Regions from separate parts of the Virgibacillus salidurans genome, predicted to be linked through region 2. Evidence: riboswitches for the same ligand, from Rfam matches in the RefSeq annotation. Region 2 holds a riboswitch; the other holds the start of a gene.

Region 1 (12,926 bases), 1.2 Mb from region 2:
GACCGTAATTTTGTAATGATTGCTAGAAAAAGACTGCTAGGAGAGACATTTACTTCTATCGCAACACATGATCATCATATCATCAATGAATTGAAAGCGTTTATCCATGAAAATAATATCGACAAAAATACGTACGAATTCCAGATGCTATATGGTTTTCGAAATGACATGCAGCACGGGCTCACAGATGAGGGTTATAATTTCTGTACCTATATTCCGTTCGGCACGGAGTGGTTTGGGTATTTCATGCGCCGTATGGCCGAAAGACCACAGAATATTAATTTGGTTTTGAAGGATACCTTTTACACGAAAGATAATAAGTTGAAGAAAAAACCAATTATTGCCGGGGTAGTGGCTGGGGCGTTGGTGTTGGCATTGTTGAGGCGAGGGAAGAGATGAATGGGAGAATAGCAAGACAGTAGAATGGCGTATCAGTTAATATATAAGCCATAGCGATTATGCTATGGCTTTTCTCATAAGGTTTCTAAGATCTTATTGAAACTTTCTTCTTTGTTCTTCGTATATTTAGAAGGAAAGTATACTACAAATCTGTTATCATGGAAAAAGAATAAAAGAAACATAGGGGGGAGTTAATTTTTGGATAATGAAAGCAATAGGAATCCCAAACAAGTAGCGCAGTTGAAAAAATTCGGCAGGCGTTTCGGTATCGTTATTGGAATACTACTACTTCTTCTCATCATCGGATCGGTTGCATTCCACTGGGTTACAGATTACATATGGATGGATAACCTTGATTTTGGAGGAGTGTTTACGACTATCCTAGGAAGTAAAGTGTTGCTCGGTGTAGCGGGCTTTATCTTGTTCTTTGTGGTTACATATTTCACTTTTTTCTTGATTATCCGTTCTTATACCAAGCATTTTGATTCGCATCAGCTACCACCGATTATTCTGAAGCGAAAAATAATGAATGCCATTATGTTTGGTGTTTCTCTTTTGGCAGGACTGATTGGGAGTACGGTCGTACAGGGGATCGGCTGGGAGCCTGCGCTCAAACTTTTAAATCATGCTTCATTTGGGCAAGCGGATCCGTATTTTAATATGGATATTTCTTTTTATATGTTTGTTCTGCCGTTTCTGGAATTTATTGTTTATCTTTTACTTGGTTTAAGCATCTTTTTCCTGATTGTGCAGATTGGCTCTTATTCAGTATTTAACATGTACCGAATGAGTCGTTCAGCCCAGTGGCATATGGGAGTAACTCTAGGAATTATTGGGTTGCTTTTAGCTTGTAATCATTTGCTAGCGCCATATGGTACATTGCTGACAAATCAAGTAAACCTTTTTCAGCAAAGTGTTGTGCACGGGTTGAGTTATACGGATAATCTTATCAACATACCAAAAGCCTATATTCTCGCCGCAGTTGCAATTATTGGAACTGTTTGGGTGATTATTGCACTGCGAAAAGGGAAAATCCAAGCCATGCTAATCCCTGTTGTTGCATATGTTGGATTGGTAATTGTAGGACAACTGGCATCTGTTGGTGTACAGCAGTTCCTTGTATCACCGAATGAGTTTTCACAGGAAGAGGAGTATCTGGAGCATAATCTTAATTTCACACGTGCTGCTTATGATCTTAATGATATGGATGTATCCGATCATCCAGGTGATGGCACGTTAGATGAAGAAATGGTGGAAGATAATGAATTAACCATTAATAATGTACGGATCAATGATTCAAGACCATTGCTTGATGTATATAATCAGCTTCAGACATTCCGGACCTATTATCAATTTAACGATGTTGATATTGACCGATATGAAATCGATGGTGAATATGAGCAGGTTTTTGTTGGGGCAAGAGAATTAAGCACAGTTGATTTACCAGAGCAAGCACAAACCTGGGTGAACCGGAATCTAAGATATACACATGGTTATGGAGTTACCATGAGTCATGTTAACGAATTAACCGCGCAGGGTCAGCCGGAATATATATTACAAAATCTTCCTCCTGAAGGGGATTTGGACATAACACGTCCTCAAATTTACTATGGGGAAGAGGCTTATCCGAATGTAATTGTTAATTCAGAAGTGGATGAATTTGATTATCCTTCTGGTGATGAAAACGTATCGAGTCGGTATGAAGAAGATTCGGGTATTACGTTAGATGGGATTAATCGGGCGTTATTTGCTTTAAAAGAGGGATCATTTCGGATGTTTGTCTCCGATCAGATAACAGATGAGAGTCAGTTTCTTGAAACCCGAAATATCATGGACCGTGTTAATCGAATCGCACCATTTTTCGAATATGATTCAGATCCGTATATTTTTGTTCGTGATGACGGCAGTCTTGCTTGGATGATGGATGCATATCTAACAGCTGAAAGATATCCATACTCGGAATCCTATCAGGAAAACAACAATTATATTCGAAATTCGGTAAAAGTAACCGTGGACGCTTACACTGGAGAAGTGGATTTTTATATAGCAAATCCGGAAGATCCATTGCTGCAGACATATGAAAACATGTTTCCTGAACTCTTCACAGAGGAAATTCCAGAGGACGTGCGGGCTCATTTCCGCTTCCCTGAAAGGTTGTTTAATATTCAGGCATCCATCTACGGCACCTATCATATGACCGATCTTGAAATGTTCTATAACCGGGAAGATGCGTGGGAGTTCCCGACAGAGAAATACTTTAATGAAGATATTGAGATGGAGCCTTATTATGTAACAATGAAACTACCTGAATATGAAGAAGAAGAATTTATTTTGATGATGCCGTATACACCAAGAAATCGACAAAATATGATTGCCTGGATTGGTGTGCGTAATGATGGAGAGCATTATGGTGAAAAATTTGTATATCGTTTTCCAAGACAGGAAAATGTATACGGTCCGCAACAAATTGAAAATCGTATCAATCAGGATAGTACGATTTCTCAGGAGCTGAATCTCTGGTCACAAGGCGGATCTGAAGTCATACGTGGGAACTTGCTCGCCATTCCGATTGAAGATACGGTCATGTATGTGGAACCAATTTATATTGAATCTTCCAACGAGACGTCACTTCCTGAAGTGAAGCAAGTTATCATCGCCTACGATGATCATATCGTCATGGAAGCCACATTTGAGGAGTCGCTTGAGCAAATGTTAAATCTTGTAGATCCGGATCGTCAGCCGGATGAGGAGCAAACACCTGAAGAGACAGCAGAGCCAGGTGAACAGGAACAGCAAATTTCAGAATCAGATGAGATATTACAAGAGTTCTCAGATCTGTTTAATTCCTACCAGGATGCGCTATCTGAAGGAAATTGGAACGAGGCTGCAGAAATTATGACAGAGATAGAAGATAGACTAAATGAAGAACAACAATGATTGTAGTAGGGAAAAGGGGCTCCGATAATATTTGGAGCTCCTTTTCTAATTTTACTGTATTTAAATTTTCAAAACCCACTTGACTTATCGGATTAATTAAAATACACTATACATTATAACTAAATATTCTTATCAAGAGAAGCTGAGGGATGTGGCCCTATGAAGCTTCAGCAACCCCTGATTAGTGTCAGGAAGGTGCTAATTCCACCGGGAGTAATTCTTGGGAGATAAGAGCGGAATATCAAAGTAAAGCCCTCTTTTCTCATATAAGAAAAGGGGGCTTATTTTTATGGTTACATACAGAAGTTCTTAGCTAAAGAGGAAAGTTTAGAAAAAAGACAAATGATAAGAAAGGATGATCACATGAGTGAAATTGTTGTGCTATCGGGAAGTCCTTCTGAATTTTCGCGATCGGAACAAGTACTTAAATACTTAGGGGCCTTACTTCAACAGGAGTATTTTTCAGTGACTCATATTTCTGTTAAAGACGTGCCAGCTGAAGACGTATTCCAAGGGAAGTTTGATAGTCCGGCCATTCAGGAAATTACGGCATTAGTCCAAAATGCAAAAGGTATTATAGTTGGATCGCCGGTGTATAAAGGTGCATATTCAGGTGTTCTAAAAGCATTGCTCGATATCCTCCCGCAAGATGTACTCAAGCACAAACCAGTACTTCCGCTGATGACAGGGGGGAGTCCGTCGCATTTGCTAGCAATCGAATACGCTTTGAAACCGGTGTTGGCCACATTAAAGGGGCATAATTTAAAAGGACTTTATCTGCTTGATAGTCAAATAGATAAACAGCAGGAAAATCCAATTATCGATGCGGACATTTTACAGCGCACGAAAAAGCAACTTCAATATTTTATCGAAATCGTTAACAGACAGGCGTCAGCAGTGTTTTTTACTTAAATAACGAAATTTCAAGGAGGAAAACATATATGGCTAAAAAGAGGATTTATTTAAATGCGTTTGATATGAACACGCCTGGGCATCAGTCCCCTGGTTTATGGACCCATCCGGATGATGAGTCATATCGCTATAAAGATAGCGAATACTGGATTGAACTTGCTAAATTGTTGGAAAAGGGACGGTTTGATGCTGTATTTCTTGCGGATGTATTAGGTACTTATGATGTGTATAAGGGATCACGTGATGCAGCTGTAAGTCAAGGGGCACAGGCTCCAGTCAATAACCCTTCCTTGGTAGTCCCTTTAATGTCAGCAGTTACAAAGCATCTTGGTTTTGGCGTAACAGCATCTGTTACACATGAGCATCCTTACACTTTTGCACGCAGAATCAGCACATTAGATCATCTAACTAAAGGGCGGATCGGATGGAATATTGTTACTTCTTATCTGAAAAGTGCCTCTGTCAATATGGGATTGGAAGGCCAAATTAAGCATGACGAGCGATACGATATAGCAGCAGAATATCTGGACGTTGCCTACAAACTTTGGGAAGAAAGCTGGGAGGACGATGCTGTTAAGGTAGATAAAGAAAATGGCATTTACACCGATCCTAACAAAGTTCATGACATTAATCATGAAGGGAACTATTTTAAAGTACCTGGAGCGCATTTGAGTGAACCATCTCCACAGCGTACTCCTGTTATTTATCAAGCAGGAGCATCTACGAAAGGTCGCGCATTTGCAGCTGAAAATGCCGAATGTGTGTTTATAGGTGCACCAACGATATCTGCAACGAAAGACACCGTTGATAAGTTACATGCTGATATCAAAGAGGCAGGGAGATTACCGGAAGAGGTGAAAGTACTCACAATGTTTACACCGATAGTTGGTCGAACAGAAGAAGAGGCTGTGGCAAAATTTAATGACTATAAAAATCATATTAGCCATGAAGGTGCGCTCGCCTTATTCGGTGGATGGACTGGAATAGATTTAACTGCATATGACCCAGACGAAAATTTACGCTATGTAGAGAGCAATGCAATCCAATCTGCAGTAGAAAACTTTACGAAGATAGACCCTGATAAACCATCAACCGCAGAAGATATTAAAGAATTTGTAGGAATAGGCGGAATGGGGCCGTATACTGTCGGATCACCGGAGCAGGTGGCCGACACGATGGAAGCATGGGTGAATGAAGCTGGAGTTGATGGTTTTAATATTGCTTATGCGATAACTCCAGGAACATTTAAGGATTTCGTTGAATACGTAGTACCAATTCTACAGGATAGAGGATTGGTTCAAAAAGAATATGAAGGAACTACACTCAGGGATAACTTATTCGGTCAAGGAGACCAACTGCCGGATCATCATCCCGGGAAGAATACCAAAGGCGTGTTGGTGAATTAACTTTTTCGCGTAAAGAGCTAAAAGAACCTGCTACCACTTAATCAGTGAGCACAGGTTCTTTTTTAATTTTAACAGTTGACATTTCACCATTAAAGACTATACACTTAATTCAACAAAGTTGAATATAAATATATAAAGTTGAATAGAATTGAACTAACAAACTAATATTTTTTGTAAGCGTATTCTTATATAGAAGGAAAATGTTTCATCATCTATGATTAATAGGAGGGGAAACCATGAAGAATTGGCCAGATTTTGTTCAAATAAAAGAAGTGGCACCTCGAGACGGTTTGCAAAATGAAAAGAGCTGGATTTCAACTGACGATAAAGTTGCTTGGATTAATATGCTTTCCGAATCAGGCGTTAGGGAGATTGAGTATTCCTCGTTTGTCCATCCGAAATGGATACCGAATCTTTCTGACGCCAGAGAAGTTGGAAAGCGGATAATCAAACATCCGGGTGTCTTCTATTCGGCGCTTGTCCCAAATAGGAAGGGGCTTGAACATGCGCTGGAAGCTGGGATTGATGGGGCTTCGGTGTTTATGTCAGCAAGCGAAACCCACAATAAAAAAAATATAAATAAAACAATAGCAGAAACTTTTCCCGTAATGCGTGACGTTATCCAAGAGGCGAAACAAGAAGGAAAACGTGTAACAGGCTATGTTTCAACCGTATTTGATTGTCCGTTTGAAGGAAAAATAACGCCTGAAGAAGTTATCCGTGTTTGTGATCAATTGTTGGAATATGGTGCAGATGATATTTCACTTGGAGATACAATCGGTTCGGCTGTTCCTTCCCAAGTGGATCAGCTGCTTGAAGCGGTGTTATCCCGCTATCCGAAAGAGAAAATTATCATGCATTTTCATGACACAAGAGGAATGGCTATCGCTAATATTATGCGATCCCTGCAATACGGCATAACTCGATTTGATAGTTCTGTTGGAGGCTTGGGCGGTTGTCCTTATGCACCGGGAGCAGCAGGCAATGTAGCAACAAATGATGTGCTGTATCTCCTGCATGGTTTAGGTGTGAAAACAGGGATTCAGGAACGTAAAATACAAGAGGCAGCATTATTTATGCAGAATAAATTGGGAAAGGAATTGCCAAGTAAGACACTTGCTCATTATGTAAGTACGGCCTAATCGATCATATTCATGTGTTAAAGGTTTAAAGATTCTCTCCTTGACTGTAAAGCCGAGCTATTCTATGATTAAAGGCATATATTCGACTTAAATGGCAAAGGAGAGAGTTACCATAAATCTTGATAATATAGGTAAAAAAATAAAACAAATGCGTGCACGCAGCAAAAAAACACAACAGCAAATTGCAGATGAATGCGGCATCTCCAAAAGCTTATTATCCAAAATCGAAAACGGCCAAGCCGCTTCTGCAATCGCTACATTATCCAAAATCAGTGATGCTCTAGAGGTTCCTCTCTCATGGGTGCTGGATGACAAATCAGAACAAGAACTGGTACTACTTTCAAAAGCAAACAGACAGTCTAAAATTGGAGACGAGAATATGGGCTACTCCTATGAGTTGCTCGCGAACAGATCCCAATATAATGGTGTAGAACCAACCATTGTTCACGTGACACCTAAACATACGAACCATCGGCAAGAGACCTATACCCATTCCCAGGATGAATTTATATTTATTCTCGAAGGTGCAATTTACTTGTATTATGATGGAGAAGAGCATTACATGGAAAAAGGTGACAGTGCCTATTTTCAAGGATCAAAATCCCATTTATTTATCCCTGTGGACAATGAGGGTGCTAAAGTATTGACATTATTTATTGATAGTACGATTTAAGAGGATTACTCTGAGGGACCCGAATAGAAGGGTTCTTTTATTTCTAGAGGTCCTTTAAAATAAATTCACGCTTTTCTACCCCTAAATTCTTAATTTCGCCGATTATAGTAGTGAAACACCCTAGCTGTTTCTATAGCAATAATCGAAATGAAATTTGATTTGGGGGTATTAGTGTATAAAAAAATTAGTTTTCGCCATTAAAATGGTGTGAATTTTATGATAATATAGGTGTCAAGATTTGGAGTATTTAATTCAAAAAGTGACGGAGGAGTCTCCATGGATAAATCAGTAATTTTCCACCGTTTTAAGAGTTTTGCTGTTAATGAGTGCAGAGGATCAAGCAATTTATATGAAATTTTGTCTGAAAGAACAGCTGAAGATGAAGGGTTATTAGAATTGTGCACCAATTCCCAGGGAGGGCAACCAATTCCGAATTTATTTTTTGGTGCTGTGCATTTTCTTTTACTAAAAGGTACATCACATCATTTGAAGAATTTTTATGGAAGCATCACAGATACCCCCGAGAATCCAAATCAATGTTTTCCCTATCTCAAGGATTTTTGTAAGAAATACAGTGATGAAATAATTACAGTAATGCAACGTAAATTAGTCCAAACTAATGAGGTTAGGCGTTGTAGTTACCTTTATCCCAGTTTTTGTTTTGCATATGAGAAAGTGCAGAAGCCCTTGGCGTTGATAGAAATAGGAACGAGTGCTGGCTTGCAACTGTTGTGGGATAAATACAGCTACACCTATAAAACAGATGATGTATATGGAAATAATGATTCTATTGTTCAAATTAATGGGGAGGTGGAGGGGAGAGGTTTCCCGCTTTTACGTAAGAATAGTCCGCCGGTTGCATCCAGAACAGGGATTGATTTACATGTAAGTGATCTAAATGATCCTGATGATTTCTTGTGGTTAAAAGCGTTAATTTGGCCGGAGCACAATGACAGACGGGAATTATTTGAACGCGCGGCAAATTATGCCACAAGGAACCATTTGAATTTAATCGAGGGAGACGGGGTCGCGTTATTGCCTGAGATCATTAAGGAAATTCCTAAAGATTCAGCAATAATTGTGTTCCATACACACGTAGCGAATCAGTTTTCAAACCAGGATAAATTAATGCTTTTAGAAGAAATAAGAAATATGGGCAAGGAGCGGGACACCTTTCATCTATACAATAATATGTGGGACGGTGAGTTGCATCTGGACTACTATCTGGACGGCAATGAACACAATTTTATTGTAGGAGAAACAGATAGCCATGGTCGGTGGTTTACATGGAATTTGTAAAAGATTTATAGGGAGAAAAATGGTTTGGAAGAGAAAGACTCAATGAAAGAAGTTATTTTCGAGTGAAAAGTTAAAGGGAGTAAGTTGGAGTATTAATTTCTGTGATATTCTTTTTTATCCAAATCAATATAAACGATCCAGTGGTCAAGGTTGTATACTTTCACAAAAAGCGAAGAACAAATCTTGCTATTAACTTTACATACTGGTGTATCAGACTTCTTTTCCAAGATTTCGGTCACCATGAACCGCTCATGAGGACGTTATAGGCTGCATTTCTAAGATTTCGGTCGTCATGAACCGCTCATGAGGACGTTATAGGCTGCATTTCTAAGATTTCGGTCCTCATGAACCGCTCATGGCACCCGTTAAGGCTGCATTTCCAAGATTTCAGTCGTCATGAACAACTCATGGCGCCCGTTAAGACTGCATTTCCAAGGTTTCGGTCGTCATGAACCGCTCATGGCAACGTTATAAGCTGCATTTTCAGGATTTCGGTCATCATGAACAGCTCGTGGCGCCCGTTAAGGCTGCATTTCCAAGATTTCAGTCGTCATGAACAACTCATGGCGCCCATTAAGACTGCATTTCCAAGATTTCAGTCGCCATGAACAGCTCATGGCGCCCGTTAGGATGCTTTTCCCAAGATTTCGGTCGCCAAGAACCATTCAACAACATATTATTTTCCACTTGGGTCATATTCATCATTTACAAGCCTTGTAACTTTAGTCGATTCTTCCTGTTCAACTTCGGCCTTGGTTGCTTTTTCACCATAAGAATCTTCTTCATCCATACCCGGGGCAACAACACTCTCCGCTCGTTGCTTTCTTTTCTTTTTATCCACATAAATCCCTCCAATCTCTTTTATTTTGCTTAAAAGAAGGAAAATTATCATGGAGGGTTGTTTCCAACAAAAATATAAAGCTTTATAAATCTTCAGAGTTGATGACGGTAAGCGGACGCATCATGTCATAATCCTCATGTTCTAGAATGTGGCAATGCCAGACATAGTCTCCGGTATAGGGAGAAAATTTAGCAATAACACGAGTGATCTGTGCGGAAGGTGCTGAAACCGTGTCTTTCCAACCTCGTTCATTTGGTTCTGGAGCTGTGGCCTTTCCTGTAAATACAATTCTTCTATCTTCATTATATTGGTCCAGGTCAAATGGACGTCGATCTAACATTTGAAATTGAATTAAATGAATATGAATCGGATGCGCAAATCCGGTAATGTTAATGAAAGACCAAATCTCGGTATCGCCTAACCGAGGTTTTTCTGTGACTGGATCCATCCATTTTTTATTATCCAGCAGTAATAAAGGGCGTCCAAATTCGTCGGTAGAACCGATTAGCTTTAAATTTCGCATTGTCGTAATGTTGTTCCTCTTTAGGGAAGGGATACGGGATAATATTCTTGGAATGGTACTATGATCCTTACCTGAAAGAGGTACGTTTACGTTAAATTGCATTACTTCATCCGTTTCGTCTTCGGGATCAGCATCTGGGCCAAGGTCATTTTTTAAAATAATTGTTTCACCGTCATGATTTGAAAAATCCAGGATGACATCAACTCGTTCTGCCGGTTCCATTGCCAGTTTGTTTATTTTTACTGTCTTTTGCATCAGGCCACCATCTGAACCAATTTGGTAAAAAGACTGCCCTGAATCAAGCGATAGTTGATAACCTCGTGTATTCGATGCGTTAAGGATCCGGAAGCGGTATTTCCTTGGTTCCACTTCGAAGTATGGCCATACCTTACCATTCACAATAATTTTATCACCAAGAAAGGCTGGTACGATGGAAGGATCTGGTAAGTCATCTGCTGGATCATCCGGCTGGCGAGGGTAAAACAGAGAACCATCATCATTGAATGATCGATCAAGAATCACAAGTGGAATTTCAAAGTTATCTTTTGGCAGATTTAATGCTTTTTCCTGTTCATCTCGAATGATATACATGCCAATAAGCCCTGCATAAACATTGAGCCTTGTGAGCCCCATCGCGTGGTCATGGTACCATAGCAGCGTAGCCCGCTGTTGATTGGGATATTCGTATATTTCCCTTTCGAAAAACGGGCCAACTTCTTTAAATCCTTTGGTATACCACGCCTCAGGGTAGCCATCACTTTCCGGCCTGGTCACACTCCCATGTAAATGGGTAACTGTCCGTACTTCAGGGTGATGTGCTACATTGTGAATCGATCTGTCAACTGGGAGGATATGTTTTGCGGGAAGGTTATTTATCCATTTCACCTGTATTGGATCGCCCTTGTTGACTTCAATTGTCGGACCGGGAAATTGGCGATAGTATCCCCACAATCGAGTCGGCCTTAAGTCTCGATGCAATTTTTGTGTAAATTCCTCCATCTGTACTTCATAATACGCACCTTTGTTATTTTTTGTATTGGTTCTAAAGCATTCACAATCGGTAACGCGTCAACAAATTTCTTGAGTTTCATCTATATTTCACTCCTGTAATTAGGTATTAGTATAGTAGATGACAGGAGCCTCATTAGTGAACGGGCGTTTTCATTAGTTTTAGATATTTCTAGAGAAGAATCCAGTGGTTACTTTGGGGAAAAGAAATCAATAAATGAAAAACATCCCGTCCAGAAGAAACTGAAAGGGATGAATTATCTATTCGATCGTCACTTGAACATTACCTATCGTACTGTATGTAGCTTTATACGTTCCTTTTTCAAGCCGAAGAGGGGAAATAAAAGTTCCTGATGAAATAACCATCCCTTTTTTCAAGCTGATATGACGAACTGCTAATTTCTTCGTCAGCCATGCTACGGATGAAGTGGGATTTCCCAGTACATTGTCTGATTTTCCTTCCCCGATCATCTCTCCATTATGGTTTAATTCCATTCTAATTTCTTCTAAATCCTTAAAGGATGGCGGGTTAACAGGTTCAGAAACAACCACACGACCGGTTACTCCGTTATCACATAAAAGGTCTGCTAATGAGAAATTTGGGAACCAATCCTTATAACGGGAATCGGGAATTTCTAGTCCAGCAGCAATTTTACTTTTAGCCAGAATCTCATCTTCCGCTGCGCCGATGGATAAATCATCTGTCAGAATAAACATCAATTCAGGCTCAACTAGCGGATCAAATAAATTAACTATATCGATTGTACTTGAATTTTTTACAAGACTATTCGTTGTTAACGTGCCATAGGCCGGTTCATTCGTGCTTGCTAATTCCTGCGTTTTCGGGCTTGTCATACTGATTTTATAGCCGCTTATTTCTTGATCATAAAGCTCACATTTTTTCTGAACGAAATGTTTCTGTACCTCGTATGCAGTTTGTTCATCTAATGTATAATCATTTCTTATAAAATCAATTGGATTCTTCGTCCTGTGTGCATCTAACAATTTATATACGATTTGATCTACATCATTTGACATAGAATCACTCCTCTCTCTAGAGTAAGAATAATGGAATTTTATGAATATGTAAAACGAAAGTGAGTCTGTTCATTCCCTGAGAAAAGCATTATTGCATATGATGTTATTTATGAAGGGAGGTCTGTTTATGTATTATGTGCATCCCCCTGTTTACTACTACCCACCTTATTATCATCATGCTTTCTGGCCATCTCGCCAATACCCACCGGTTGATCCTGTCCTTTTTCATCAGTCAGCTAATGAAACGAAGAAACTGATGAATGATGCTAATGTAGTTCTTGATAAATTAACTGCGTCAAAAGAATTTGATGCGAAATTGATGAAAGCTGCACAAGTTTCAGATGAGGTGGAGGTTAATCGACTAATTCATTCCTTAGACATTGCAACAGAAGTGGATGTGTCTTATAATCCTGATAATTTACGGTTGGAATTCAGGTCACAAGCTCCTAATACGGATCTGGAATGCTGCCGATTACTTATTGCATTGCGATGGAGGTAAGTTTTGTGTAATTTTATAAAAAACGCCCCCAAAAGCGTTCATATAGGAACCTTTTTTGGGGGTGTTTCATTATTTTTCCAACAATTCCAGAAGCACTCTTGCAATAATCTTACCAGCGGATTTAGGTGCAGTTTTCCCCGGTAATCCGAGCGCATGTAATGTTTTAATTCCCTCTTGTTCCGCAAATTCAAAGTCAGTGCCTCCGGGTTTCGAAGCGAGATCTATAAGGAGAGTGGATTTGTCCATGGC
Region 2 (12,926 bases):
CACATCCGGATCTCTTTGCCTATGCCAAACACACCACAACCTCTGTAACCGATTCTGGGATTTATCATGGATTGAAAAAATTAGGATTGGTAAAGTAATATATGAAAAAAGCTAAGTCCTGTAAAAAGGTGCTTAGCTTTTTTTATATAGTCCACTATAAAAAGAATCCACCATACACAAATGCCCCAATGATCACAAACGCCGGATGCCATTTAACGCGTTCCAACAGCAAATAACTTACAATAATGATAACTGCCGTTTGCCAAAATCCGATTCCTACTATTGACTCCTGGAAAAAACTCCACGCCATGACACCAAGCAATATGGCTATAACCGGGCGCACATATAAAGTCAATCGCTTCACTTTCGGTGAGTCTTTATATTTTAATAAAATACCAAATAATAAAATCATAATAATGAGCGAAGGAGCAACTGCCGCAAAAACGCCAACAAATGCACCCAACACGCCGCCGACATCATAGCCGATATAGCCGGCCATTTTCGTCGCAATGGGTCCTGGCAATGAATTTCCAAGTGCCAGCACTTCACTAAATTCCTGTACCGTCATCCATCCATACCGGTCAACAACTTCATTCTCAACCAGTGGAATCGATGCAGGTCCTCCACCGTAACCGAGTATTCCAGGTATGAAAAATGCTACAAAAATATCCCAATACTTCATCAAGACGTGCCACCTTCTCTGCTTCCGTCATCCCGCTTTGATTTATCTTTTTGAACCAGTGCAATGACTAGCAACGCCCCGATCACGATCCCAGGATGAACATTCATAAACTGCAGAAGTATAAAAACAATCGCGCTCATTATTCCTGTCTGCAACCAGCCCATCCCGCCTATTGCTTTATCAATAAATTGCCATGTCAGCACTGCCAACATAACACCAACAACCGGGATGACAGCTGCAGTCATCCCCTGCACCCAATCAAAATTTCTGATGGACGATAAAGAAGTCAATAAAACAATCATTAAAATTATCGTTGGTATAATTGATGCCAGAACTGCGTTAATCATTCCCCATAGCCCTGTCACACGATAGCCGATATACCCGGCTAATTTTGTAGCTATTGGTCCCGGCAGCGTGTTTCCCAGCGCCAATAAATCCCCAAATTCATCAGCAGTCATCCATTTATATTTGTCTACAACTTCCTTATGAATGAGCGGGATAGAACCTGGTCCTCCACCATAGCCAAGCATGCCGACTCGAAAGAAAGCTATAAATATATTCCAATGTGTTCTCATACGTCACAAACCTTTACTTATTTTTGAAAGACTGTTTTCTAAAAGACTGTTGCTTTTGACCCAAAAGATATAAAAGACGACTTAATTACTGTTTGCTATAAGTAATTGCTATAGTCGCCGTTCGGGATCGCTCCGGACCGTTGCTTTCCGCGGGCACGGCTTCAGCCTCCTCGAGAAACCCACTCTGCGGGGTCTTCAGACACGTGCTGGAACTGCGCGTAAATGCTCGTCCCACCGAAGACATTTGTTCCCGCAGGAGTCAACGGTCCTCCGCTCACCCGAACTGGTGAGGTGGTTCAATGTTTTGAATACTAATTACTAATGCAATTTAACGGAGTAACGGCAACACTTAGCGGAGGAAACACATGAAGACTCCTGCGGGAGGAAAGGCCTAGGTGAGACCCGGAGTGCTTAGCACGAGGGGGCTCACCAGCCGCCCACGGAAAGCGAAATGTGTTTCCGGAGCGAAGTGTAAGCACCCAACCATCATTAGAATCTTCGCTATGTCGTCTTTTATATCAATTGCAAAGATTTAAAAGCAACAATCCTTACAAAAAGAACCTTTTGAAAAAAATCACCATGCAGAGATCGTTCCGTCCGTCCGGGCTTCTGTCCCCCCAACGAACACACCGGTATCCGGATCACGCCAAATAATCTGTCCACGTCCAAAGCTGTTCGGTTCCAGCTGAATATGTATATCATGCCCTATTTCAGCCAGTTCCTGTGCTAGATGATGGGCAAAGCGATGCTCCACTTCCACTCTTTTATCCTTCATCCATTGCCACCTCGGTGCATCGAGTGCAGCTTGTGGATTCAAGCCGAAATCAATCGTATTCATCACCACCTGAACATGACCCTGTGGTTGCATAAATCCACCCATGACACCGAATGGCCCTACAGGTTGCGCTCCTTTTGTTAAAAATCCGGGAATAATCGTGTGATACGTTTGTTTCCCACCCTGAAGAGCATTGACGTGATCTGGATCCATGGAAAAATTATGACCGCGGTTCTGCAGTGCTATTCCTGTTCCCGGAACGACTATACCAGAGCCAAATCCCATGTAATTACTCTGAATAAAGGAGACCATATTCCCCTCATTATCCGCTGTTGCCAAGTACACCGTCCCACTACCAAAGGGCTCTCCCGCTTCAGGTTGCATCGCTTCCTCCGAAATTAATTTCCTTCGCGTTTGAGCATAAGCTTCACTTAAGATCTGGTTTGAATTGTAGTGCATATGATTTTCCTGCGTTACATGTCGCTGGCCATCTGCAAATGCTAGTTTAATAGCTTCAATTTGTTTATGATAGGTATCCACTGCTTCCTTTTCTTTAAACTCAAACCCTTTTAACATGTTGAGTGCCTGCAGTGCAACAATTCCCTGCCCATTTGGCGGAATTTCCCACACGTCGTATCCTCGGTAATTTACCTTTATTGGATCGACCCATTCCGCCTTATGTTCCGCTAAATCCGTCGACGATAAAAATCCTCCATTTTCTTGTGAGAATGCAGCGATTTTCTCAGCCAGTTCTCCGTGGTAAAAAGATTCCCCATCCGTTTCAGCAATCGACTGTAGTGTTTTTGCATGATCCGGGGATGACCACATTTCCCCTACTTTGGGCGGACGTCCATTTGGCGCGAAGGTTTTAAACCAATTATTGAAAACATCATCGGTTAAGTTCGCTTTAAAATTGGTGTATGCTTTTTTCCAAAATTTACCTAATACAGGGGATATTGGGTACCCTTCTGATGCGTATGTGATAGCTGGTTCCAATACTTCTTTTAATGATAGTTTACCAAATTCCTTCGAAAGCTCGACCCATGCGCTGGGTGCACCAGGTACGGTAACTGGAACCCATCCATGTGTAGGAATCCCGTCGTATCCCTTTTCTTTCACCTTATCGATCGATATACTTTTAGGAGACCGACCGCTTGCATTCAGTCCATGCAGTTTATCTTTTGTCCACACAAGTGCAAATGCATCGCTGCCGATACCATTTGAAGTTGGCTCTACAACAGTCAGACAAGCTGCAGTAGCAATTGCTGCGTCAATCGCATTGCCTCCTTTTTTCAAAATTTCCAACCCGGCTTGTGAGGCTAGCGGCTGTGATGTTGCTACCATACCGTTTTTTGCATATGTTGCATTTCGTGTAACAGGATAAGGTTGAGATTGGTTCGTAAAAGGCATCATCATAAATCGCTCCTTCATCACTAATAATTTCTCTGAATTATATAATATGGTACGAAATTACATCCTATTTGTCAATCAGAAATTAAGTTTTTTATATAAGCAACCTTCATTTTAATTGTTTTAACTAACTTTCACTTTCAATTTGTGTTATGCTGATAGCATAAACTATATATAGGAGTCACTATAATGAAAAATGATGATATCGATAAAAGATTACTTGAAATACTAGCAGAGGACGGTAGGATTTCTTACGTGGAATTAGCGGAAAAAGTAGGTTTATCCCGTGTTGCAGTTAAAGATAGAATTCAAAGTCTCAAAGACGAAGGTGTCATCGAAAAATTTACCGTTGTCATTAATTCAGAAAAGGCCGGAAAAAAAGTGTCTGCCTTCTTTGAAGTGGATGTAGAACCAAAACAACTGCAGCAAGTAGCACAAAATCTCGCCGACAATCCAAGCGTAGCAAGCATCTACCAAATGACTGGTCCAAGCACCCTGCATATGCATGTGCTTGTGGAAGATTTTCAGATGCTGGAAGTGTTTATTAATAATGAATTATATGCGGTGGAAGGGATTACCCGTGTGGAGAGCTCAGTGATTTTGAAACGGTTTAAGAGCCGAACCGGGTATAAGTTATAAGGTGATTTTAATATTTTCATTGCGAAAGAAATTGGGTGGAGTCTCCTCCTAATTTCTTTTCTGTTTTATATAACTAAATAACACCCATTCTTTTAAACGCCCACTTGAAAGTATAATTAATTAACTTTTCACATTCGGCAAAATATAGGAGGTATTGACATTTTCTTAATATTCCTATACCTTTAAAAGTAATTTAAAGGAGGGGATATGGTGTTAGAATGGCTTGAAAACATAAGTGGACAAATAAGCAGTTTTGTCTGGGGTTTACCGTTAATTATTTTATTAGTTGGAACGGGGTTATACTTAACAGTACGATTAATGTTCTTTTCGTTTCGAATGTTACCTTATGCACTGAAAATCACCTTTAACAAACAGGATAAAGATTCCAAAGGTGATATTTCCCATTTCCAGGCGCTTACGACTTCCTTAGCCGCCACTGTTGGGACAGGAAATGTTGTAGGGGTAGCAACAGCTGTTGTGGCAGGTGGCCCTGGTGCCGTGTTTTGGATGTGGATCACAGCACTTGTCGGGATGGCGACGAAATATTCCGAGGCGATTCTCGGTGTAAAATATCGGCAAGAAAACGCCAAAGGGGAAATGTCCGGCGGGCCGATGTATTATCTCGAAAAAGGACTTGGACAAAAATGGCTTGCTATACTGTTTGCCATCTTTGCCGTGTTTGCAGCGATCTTCGGGATTGGTAATATGATCCAGGCAAATGCGGCTGCTGGTGTTGCCAATGATGTGTTCAACATACCACTTTGGGCCACAGGTCTTGTGTTCGCGATTCTCGTTGGACTGGTTATTATCGGCGGAGTTAAAAGTATCGGGCGCGTGACTAGTGTCATCGTGCCGGTTATGATTGTCTTTTATATCATTGCAGGTTTCGTCATCATTTTTATAAATTTCAGTGAAGTACCTGCTGCTTTTGGATTAATCTTCTCGGATGCGTTTACGGGGCAAGCTGTTGCTGGTGGGGCAATTGGAACGGTCATCCAAATGGGGGTTGCTCGCGGACTGTTTTCCAATGAAGCAGGACTTGGTACAGGGGGTATTGCTGCTGCCGCTGCTAAAACGGATATCCCTGCACGTCAGGCACTCATTTCCATGACACAAGTATTCATTGATACGATTATCGTCTGTACGGTTACAGGCCTTGCCCTAACCATGGCGAACTTATATGCAACAGGTGTGGAAGGTGCCGCGCTCACCGCACAGTCTTTCGAAGCATTACTTCCTGCAGGTGGTGACATTATCGTTGCTGTGACACTATTATTCTTTATCTTCTCCACCATTGTTGGGTGGGCTTATTTTGGAGAAAAGTGCTTTACGTATTTGGTTGGCGATAACTTAACCATGATTTACCGGGTTATCTTTGTATTAGCGATCATACCAGGGGCTACGCTGTCTCTTGACACAGTATGGAACTTTGGGGACATTTTCAATGGGTTAATGGCAATTCCGAACTTAGTTGGTTTATTACTATTATCCGGGGTTGTTGTGAAAGAAACGAAACGGTTTAATGAGTTACGCATGTATGAGAAACAGAGAGGATAAAAGGTATAAGCGCCTCGAGCCTAAGAGGCGCTTTACGTATGCTAGATTCATTGAATTCGATTTGCTACTTGAGTCTCTTGTAAAAATATGCTCATGAAACCTGCCTCTAGCGCCTGATTTTGTCAGTCCTCTTTTCACAATCATGATTTGCATCTTTTATCTGGAGAAGATCAAATCACTATGCCCGATTCTTATTTAGATTCAGACTTTCTAAAATAATTTCTGCCAATAACGAACTACCTCTGGCACGAGGACGTTGTTCTTTAATTGTTATTTTTCTATCGATCTCACCTGGCTGACCCCGAAGCATGATAATCCGATCACATAAATGCGTTGATTCATCAATATCATGTGTTACTAGTACCATAGTAGATTGATAGATTTTCCAAACACCAAGCAGCAAGTATTCTGTTTGTTATGTTAGAGTAAAAATTAATCTTTAAAGTACCATTTCCATAATGCTAATACAAAAACGATTGATCCTCCTATTAAACTATAAAGCCAAATCGTTAACATGGGATTAACCCACATAACCCCACCTCCCTTCATATAACTCAGTAAAATAACTGTTATTTTACTGTTTCAGAATAATTTCCTTCGTCCGCAACCTCTGGCGTAGATTTTACTAAGAAAGATCCTATCCATATTGTAGCTACACCTATCAGAGTAGCATAACCACCTGAAGCCATTACACTTCTCTCAATGCCACCGAAGTAAAGAATTAAATATGAGAGTAAACCAACAACCATGGAAACTTCTGCTAATCGGGTAATAGCTTTTCCAGTTTTTTTGCCGTATACTGCATATATTATTGGTCCGAGAGATCCTGCTGATACTCCGGAAACACCTATCCACAAAATGTCTGCCAAGTGTTCTGGCGGGTTAAACACAATAATCATTGCTATTAAACCAACAAGAATAACAGCCCACCTACTAATCCACATTGCAATTTTATTCGCTTTTTTATCATCAACCTTTACTATTCCTTTTTTAACAAAAAATTTTAAGAAGATGTCATTTGCAAAAACGGTCGAAAGAACAACAAACAAACCATCCGTCGTTGACATAACTGCAGCAAGAATCACAATTGCTAAGAAGGCGGATGCAATGATCGGAAAGGCAAATTCGATATATGCAATTAATGCAAAATCAGTAGTTTCTAATTCCGGTAACGCTACACGCGCATATAATCCTCCGAATATTACAACTACACTTAAAAGAGTTGTAATAAAAAAGACTAATAACATCTTTCCCAGATCTTTTTCATTTTTTAATGCTAAAACCTTATTAAAAAGCTGGGGAGAAGATGCAACTCCTGCTTGAATGACAAAGATTCCTAACACTGCACTTAACGAATAGAAGTAAGGTGATTGTGTGTTAAACGTTTCCACTAACTGCTGATTCTGGTTCTGCAAATTAACTGATATATTTGAAAACGCTGTTGTAATATTTCCTTGACCAAAAATAATGATCCCTGATATAAACACAACTACACCAGCAATACACATCAAGACTGCTTGTACAGCATCAGTATAAATATCAGCTATAGTACCTCCAAAGAATACATACGCCATAACAACAACAGCAATTATAATTAATCCCGTAACATATGGTAAATCAAGAAAGTATTGGACAACGCGAGCTCCTGCAGCAAATTGGCTGGCTATATAGAAGATGTTAAATAACATTATAATAGCTGTTCCCACACGAATGATGTCGCTATTATAAAAATCACCAAGCCAGTCTGACAAGGATAATGATTTTTGTTTTGTATTGATCTTTTTTGCTCGTTTTGCAACGATTAAAACACCAGAAGACGCACCTATTATTATCGCTAACATAATCCATAAATTACTGAACCCCCAAGTGTACGAATATGCTGGATATCCCATGAACGTTGCAGCACTTAAAGCGGTAGCTGAGAAAGAAAGACCGAGCACCACCGGCCCTAAACCTGATGAAGCAATTGCAAAATCAGACATAGTTTTCGTTTTCTTAGAGGCAATATAACCTATTCCAAACATCACAGCCATAAACAAAATAAATCCTATCCAAACTAGAGTTTTAAGTTCCATAAATTCCTCCACGTATATGATGTTTGAGCCTAATTTTAAGATAACTTAGAAACAAACATTTAATTTTTAAATATTGATTAAATAACTGACATAGGCAGTATCTTTATAAATGAGGCCGTGCTTGTGAACGCAAGCTTAACGCGAACTTGCTAGCGTTCTAAATTTGCATCCCCCCTATTACCCTAAACCAAGAGGGGTTCCAAATTTAAGGTATCTTCGTGGCCTTATAACACATAGACATTACACATTGACTGTTTCCTAGCTGTTTATCCTCTCTCAATATAGAGTGGATCATGTGTGGATCATAAACCTCCGATATATTCAAGAGCTTGCAGCACTGTAGGAGCTACACTACTAGAGTCATGGAGGAGAAGTGCACATTTTCTCCTTTGTTGGAATTGATTTAAGTAGTAAGCGCAAAGTTATCACGCTTCATTTAAATAAGATTGGTTTTTCTAAATTTACTATTTGAATTTAGGCTCCCTTTTTTCAAGAAATGCATTCACTGCTTCCTTTGTATCTTCCTTATCAATAATAGCAAGGGTTCTAAGATCACCGTCATCTTCAACTTTATTGTAAACCTCTATTTTATTTAAGTATTGCTTCCAATGTTCAACTGCCATCGGACTTTTCTTTTCAATTTTTCTTGCTACTTCAAGTACACGATCCATTAAATTTTCATCTGGTACTACATCAAGAACTCCGCCGTAATGTCTTAGCTCAGAGGCAGAAATGTATTCACCGGTTAATCCAAGATAGCGGACAACTTTATGCGGTACAAGTCTTGATGGTCCATCTCCGGCTCCTACGAGACCAATATTGATTTCCGGAACTCCAACTTTTGCTCTGTCTGATGCAATAATAAGATCACAGCTAGATACTAAAGCCAACCCAGCACCCACGGATGCCCCGGACAATGCTACAATCACAGGGACACGGCAGTTATAGACAGCTTGAATACAATCTAGTACGTGTTGCTTGTATTCTAAATAATTATCACTGGTTATAGAAGAAATATCGTTTACATCATTGCCTGCTATAAATACTTTTCCTTCTGCTCTTAATATAACTACTCGAACAGTACGGTCACTGTTAATCATTTCAAAAGTCTTCTTAATTTCATCATACGCTTGTAAATTTAAAGAATTTACAGGAGGACGGTCTATCGTGACAATACCAATAGAACCCTCTAACTCAAATTTTACAAATTCCATTTTAATAACCTCTTTTCAAGCAAATGTTAATTTTCCTTTTTACAATACTCATCAAATTCAAATGAAGCTACTAATTTTTAAAGGATAATTAATACATTCATAATATCTTAGAATTTTTCGTTTGAACTTTATTTTCCAACTTCTTTATCTTCATACCGAACAACCGCTCCCTCATCAATCATCCTTGAAATATCCTCTTCTGAATACCCGAGACTACTCAATATCTCATTAGCATTTTGACTTAAAAACGGTGGGGGAGAAACAGCCCTATGTGGTGTTTCATTAAATTTTATTGGAACACCAGGTACCATTATTTCTTCGTACCCGGGAATTTTAAGCGGCAAAATCATATCTCTTTCTTTTGTAATCGGACTATCAATTACTTCCTCTATCGTACTGACCGGACCACATGGTACACCTACACCATCAAGAATACGAATCACTTCCTCAGTAGAGTATTGAATGGACCACTTCACAAATCCTTCTTCCAGTATGTCGAAATCATCCAAGCGCTTATTCATATCCCAATATTTCGAATGCTCTGTTTTCCAGTCATAACGGTCGATGGCTTCACAAAATCCATCCCACATTTCATCGGAGAGCGGAGCAATAACAACATATCCATCTTTCGTAGGGAATATACCAGAAAATGTGTAAGAGATTCTTGAGCCCGTCCGCTTGTGACTTACTTTATTTAAAGTAGTGTCTGAGAAATTAAATGCATGTGTAGAAACCATAGAATCTAACATGGAAACATCAATAAGTTGTCCTTTGCCAGTTATAGTTCTAGAATACAAGGCCATTAATGTTCCCAATGCGGCCTGTAAAGGTGTAAAGTGATCTGCCAAATATACTCCAATCGTTGATGGTGACCCATCAGGTTCTCCTGTTAAATGAAGGATTCCACTCATTCCTTGTATGATGGGATCAAAGGCCTTTTTGTTACGAAATGAACCCGTCAGTCCAAACCCGGTTATATGGGTCATTACAATCTGTGGATTTATTTGAGACACCTTATCATACCCGAATCCAAGACGTTCAGGTACTCCGGCAGCATAATTCGTTAGTAGAACATCGGATTCTTCAATAAGCCGATACAGGACATCCCTTCCCTCTTCAGATTTTAAATCCAATGCAATACTTTTCTTATTCCTGTTAACTGAAGTATAATGAAGACTTAACCCCTTATAAATAGGTGTTCGTTTGTGCCCTATATCATCTTTTGCCTCAATCTTTATAACTTCTGCGCCATGATCTGCCAAAATTTGTCCGCAGTACGGTCCGTTAATGGCAGTTCCAATTTCAATTACTTTAATACCATCAATTGCACCCATAATTAGCACTCCTTTATGTAATATTTTTATTTTTTCATTTCTACTAATTAAGGCATATTAAAATAAATAATAAGTCAAACATAGAATATGCCTATTTATTCGTAATCAAATGTACTTACCTTCTTTTTACTGTTCTATTTTTATATTAAAAAACTCCCTTCCTAAGAAGAGAGCTTCATATATTTCTCTTCTTATCTTTCAGGATTACGCTCCTGCAGGATTTAGCACCTTGTTAAGCTGATAAGCCAACTTAATGGTTGCCGGGTATCGTCGGGCCAGTCCCTCCACCACTCTGGATAAGAAATAATACTATTTAATTTTTTCATCGATTCATTCATTAGTTTTCTAATAGGATTACTTAGTTTAAAGATATACGTTTCATACGCATACCTAAAATTTAGAAAACCTCTACCAACTTGGAAGAGGTTTTAATTTCACGCACTCTTCCTCATCTTTCAAGCCTTTAATGCTTGCTGGAAGTAGCACCATCTTACAAAAAAGCATAATTTGTAACGGTTGCCGCAGGATCATAAGACCAGTTTCCTCCCCTGACTCGTTATAAGGAATATTTATATAGTTTTTTATGGTTATTGATACGTATATTACCTTATTCAGAAAAAAATGTCAAGAAGGAAATTTACTACTTTAAGAAGAATGAAGGCTGAAATCGATTGACTGTTTCTGCCTTCATTCTACAATCCTTCAGAATGATCCCTTTTTTCACGCTGAATGATGCAATTTCTCAGCAAGATGCTGGATTTTTGGTAAATTTCCAATATCCATATTTCCGCCGCTGACAATAACACCACAATGACGTGACGCAATATCCTTATGATGTGCAAATAGTGCGCCTAGAGACGCGGCGCCTGCACCTTCCATCAATGTCTTGTTCCGCTCGAGCATATAAACGATAGCAGAAGCGATCTCTTCATCTGAAACGGTTATAATATCATCAACGTACTTACGAATTAGCGGCAATGTATTTTTGCCAGGCTGTTTTACAGCGATGCCTTCAGCAATAGTAGAAACAGACTTCAAATTCCGCGCACTTTGACTATGAAAGCTATCATGCATGGCAGATGCGCCATTTGCTTGAACACCAATAATTTTTATAGCTGGGTTTATATGCTTGGCAGCAACTGCTATACCACTTATAAGTCCTCCGCCGCCAATGGGGACAATAATCGTATCCAGAAGCGGCTCCTGATGCAGCATCTCCATGGCAATCGTGCCCTGGCCTGCCATGACATCATAATCGTCAAACGGATGAATGTAAACAGCTCCCGTTTGCATCTGTCTTTTCATGGAGGCTTCATAGGCTTCCTGAAACGACTCTCCAGTAAGCACAACATCAGCGCCATAGTTTCTTGTTGCATGTACTTTTGCTAGTGGCGTTTTCTCAGGCATGAATATCGTTGCACGCGCGTCTAATTTCGCCGCAGCATGGGCAACACCTTGTGCGTGATTTCCAGCTGAAGCAGTTATAACGCCATTTTTTAATTCTGCATCCGTTAACTGCATTAACTTAAAACTGGCACCTCTGAACTTAAATGCGCCCGTTTTTTGTTGATTCTCCATTTTAAAATAGATATTTTTTTCGAGTAATTTGTTGGTCGTCTTTGATGTTAGTAAAGGTGTGCGATGGACAATGGGTGTTAAGCTTTCCATCGCCGCACGAACCTTTTCACCTGTTAAGCAATCCCCAATGGTTTCACTCTCCTCATTATTTTCCTAAAGCTTTTTCATATGCCTCAATTTCATCCTCGAGCTTTAAGGTTAAGGCTATTTCATCCAATCCATTTAATAATTTTTCCTTATGAAATGCCGGGATATCAAAATTCACCTCATGTTGGTTCCCATCAACGATCCGCTGCCCTTCTAGATCTACATCTAATACCAATGTAGATTCTTCAGCCTGGCGCATCCATTGATTTAACATGGATTCGTCCAGTTGAATTGGAATAATTCCATTTTTTAAGGCATTGTTGTAAAAAATATCAGCAAAGCTCGGAGCTATAATAACACGAAAACCGTAATCTAACAATGCCCAGGGTGCATGCTCTCTAGAAGAACCGCAGCCGAAGTTCTCCCCGGCTAACAAAATCGATGCACCTTGGTACGTGGGGTTGTTTAATTCAAAATCATCCCGCTCATTCCCGTTATCATCAAATCGCCAATTATAAAAGAGAAATTGACCAAATCCGGTTCGTTCAATACGTTTTAAAAATTGTTTCGGTATAATCTGATCCGTATCAACATTTGTTCGGTTTAAAGGGTAAACTAATCCCTTGTGTTCCCGAATTGCTTCCATAACATACACCTCCTAGTTAGGTACGCCTGCAAATTTGCGGACATCCACAAAATGACCTTCTATCGCAGCTGCAGCCGCCATTTCAGGACTTACCAAATGGGTACGGGCCCCATTCCCCTGTCTTCCTTCAAAATTTCGGTTGGATGTCGATGCGCATCTTCCCTCCGGTGGGACGATATCATCATTCATCCCTAAGCACATACTGCAGCCGGACTGGCGCCATTCAAAGCCCGCCTGTTTAAAAATCGTGTCCAGTCCTTCTTTTTCCGCTTCCAGTTTGACACCGAATGAACCTGGTACAACGATGCCTCTCACACCCGGATGTACTTGTTTTCCTTCAACAATGGCAGCTGC

What was found. Region 2 has a riboswitch for S-adenosylmethionine ahead of KFZ58_RS13600 (CaiB/BaiF CoA transferase family protein). Riboswitches for the same ligand answer to the same signal wherever they lie in the genome.
Region 1: another riboswitch for S-adenosylmethionine. It lies ahead of ssuE (NADPH-dependent FMN reductase); the one in region 2 lies ahead of KFZ58_RS13600 (CaiB/BaiF CoA transferase family protein).

What each region holds. Positions count from the first base shown of each region.
Region 1 is NZ_CP074373.1:1,425,395-1,438,320, forward strand. Features, by position in the region: gene KFZ58_RS07450 (proline dehydrogenase family protein) at 1-399, shown strand, start outside; gene KFZ58_RS07455 (UPF0182 family membrane protein) at 598-3,336, shown strand; SAM riboswitch class I at 3,463-3,570, shown strand; gene ssuE (NADPH-dependent FMN reductase) at 3,700-4,248, shown strand; gene KFZ58_RS07465 (LLM class flavin-dependent oxidoreductase) at 4,278-5,654, shown strand; gene KFZ58_RS07470 (hydroxymethylglutaryl-CoA lyase) at 5,891-6,796, shown strand; gene KFZ58_RS07475 (helix-turn-helix domain-containing protein) at 6,888-7,469, shown strand; gene KFZ58_RS07480 (DUF2332 domain-containing protein) at 7,746-8,768, shown strand; gene KFZ58_RS07485 (hypothetical protein) at 9,445-9,609, opposite strand; partial or broken gene KFZ58_RS07490 (multicopper oxidase family protein) at 9,692-11,223, opposite strand; gene KFZ58_RS07495 (2-keto-4-pentenoate hydratase) at 11,402-12,178, opposite strand; gene KFZ58_RS07500 (YuzC family spore coat inner layer protein) at 12,306-12,677, shown strand; gene dpsA (dipicolinic acid synthetase subunit A) at 12,747-12,926, opposite strand, start outside.
Region 2 is NZ_CP074373.1:2,635,716-2,648,641, forward strand. Features, by position in the region: gene KFZ58_RS13555 (HAD family hydrolase) at 1-98, shown strand, start outside; gene KFZ58_RS13560 (chromate transporter) at 155-682, opposite strand; gene KFZ58_RS13565 (chromate transporter) at 682-1,257, opposite strand; gene ggt (gamma-glutamyltransferase) at 1,832-3,445, opposite strand; gene KFZ58_RS13575 (Lrp/AsnC family transcriptional regulator) at 3,632-4,081, shown strand; gene KFZ58_RS13580 (alanine/glycine:cation symporter family protein) at 4,292-5,638, shown strand; gene KFZ58_RS13585 (hypothetical protein) at 5,817-6,005, opposite strand; gene KFZ58_RS13590 (sodium:solute symporter family transporter) at 6,208-7,713, opposite strand; gene KFZ58_RS13595 (enoyl-CoA hydratase/isomerase family protein) at 8,178-8,927, opposite strand; gene KFZ58_RS13600 (CaiB/BaiF CoA transferase family protein) at 9,056-10,261, opposite strand; SAM riboswitch class I at 10,450-10,564, opposite strand; SAM riboswitch class I at 10,707-10,826, opposite strand; gene ilvA (threonine ammonia-lyase) at 10,982-11,929, opposite strand; gene leuD (3-isopropylmalate dehydratase small subunit) at 11,985-12,572, opposite strand; gene leuC (3-isopropylmalate dehydratase large subunit) at 12,585-12,926, opposite strand, start outside.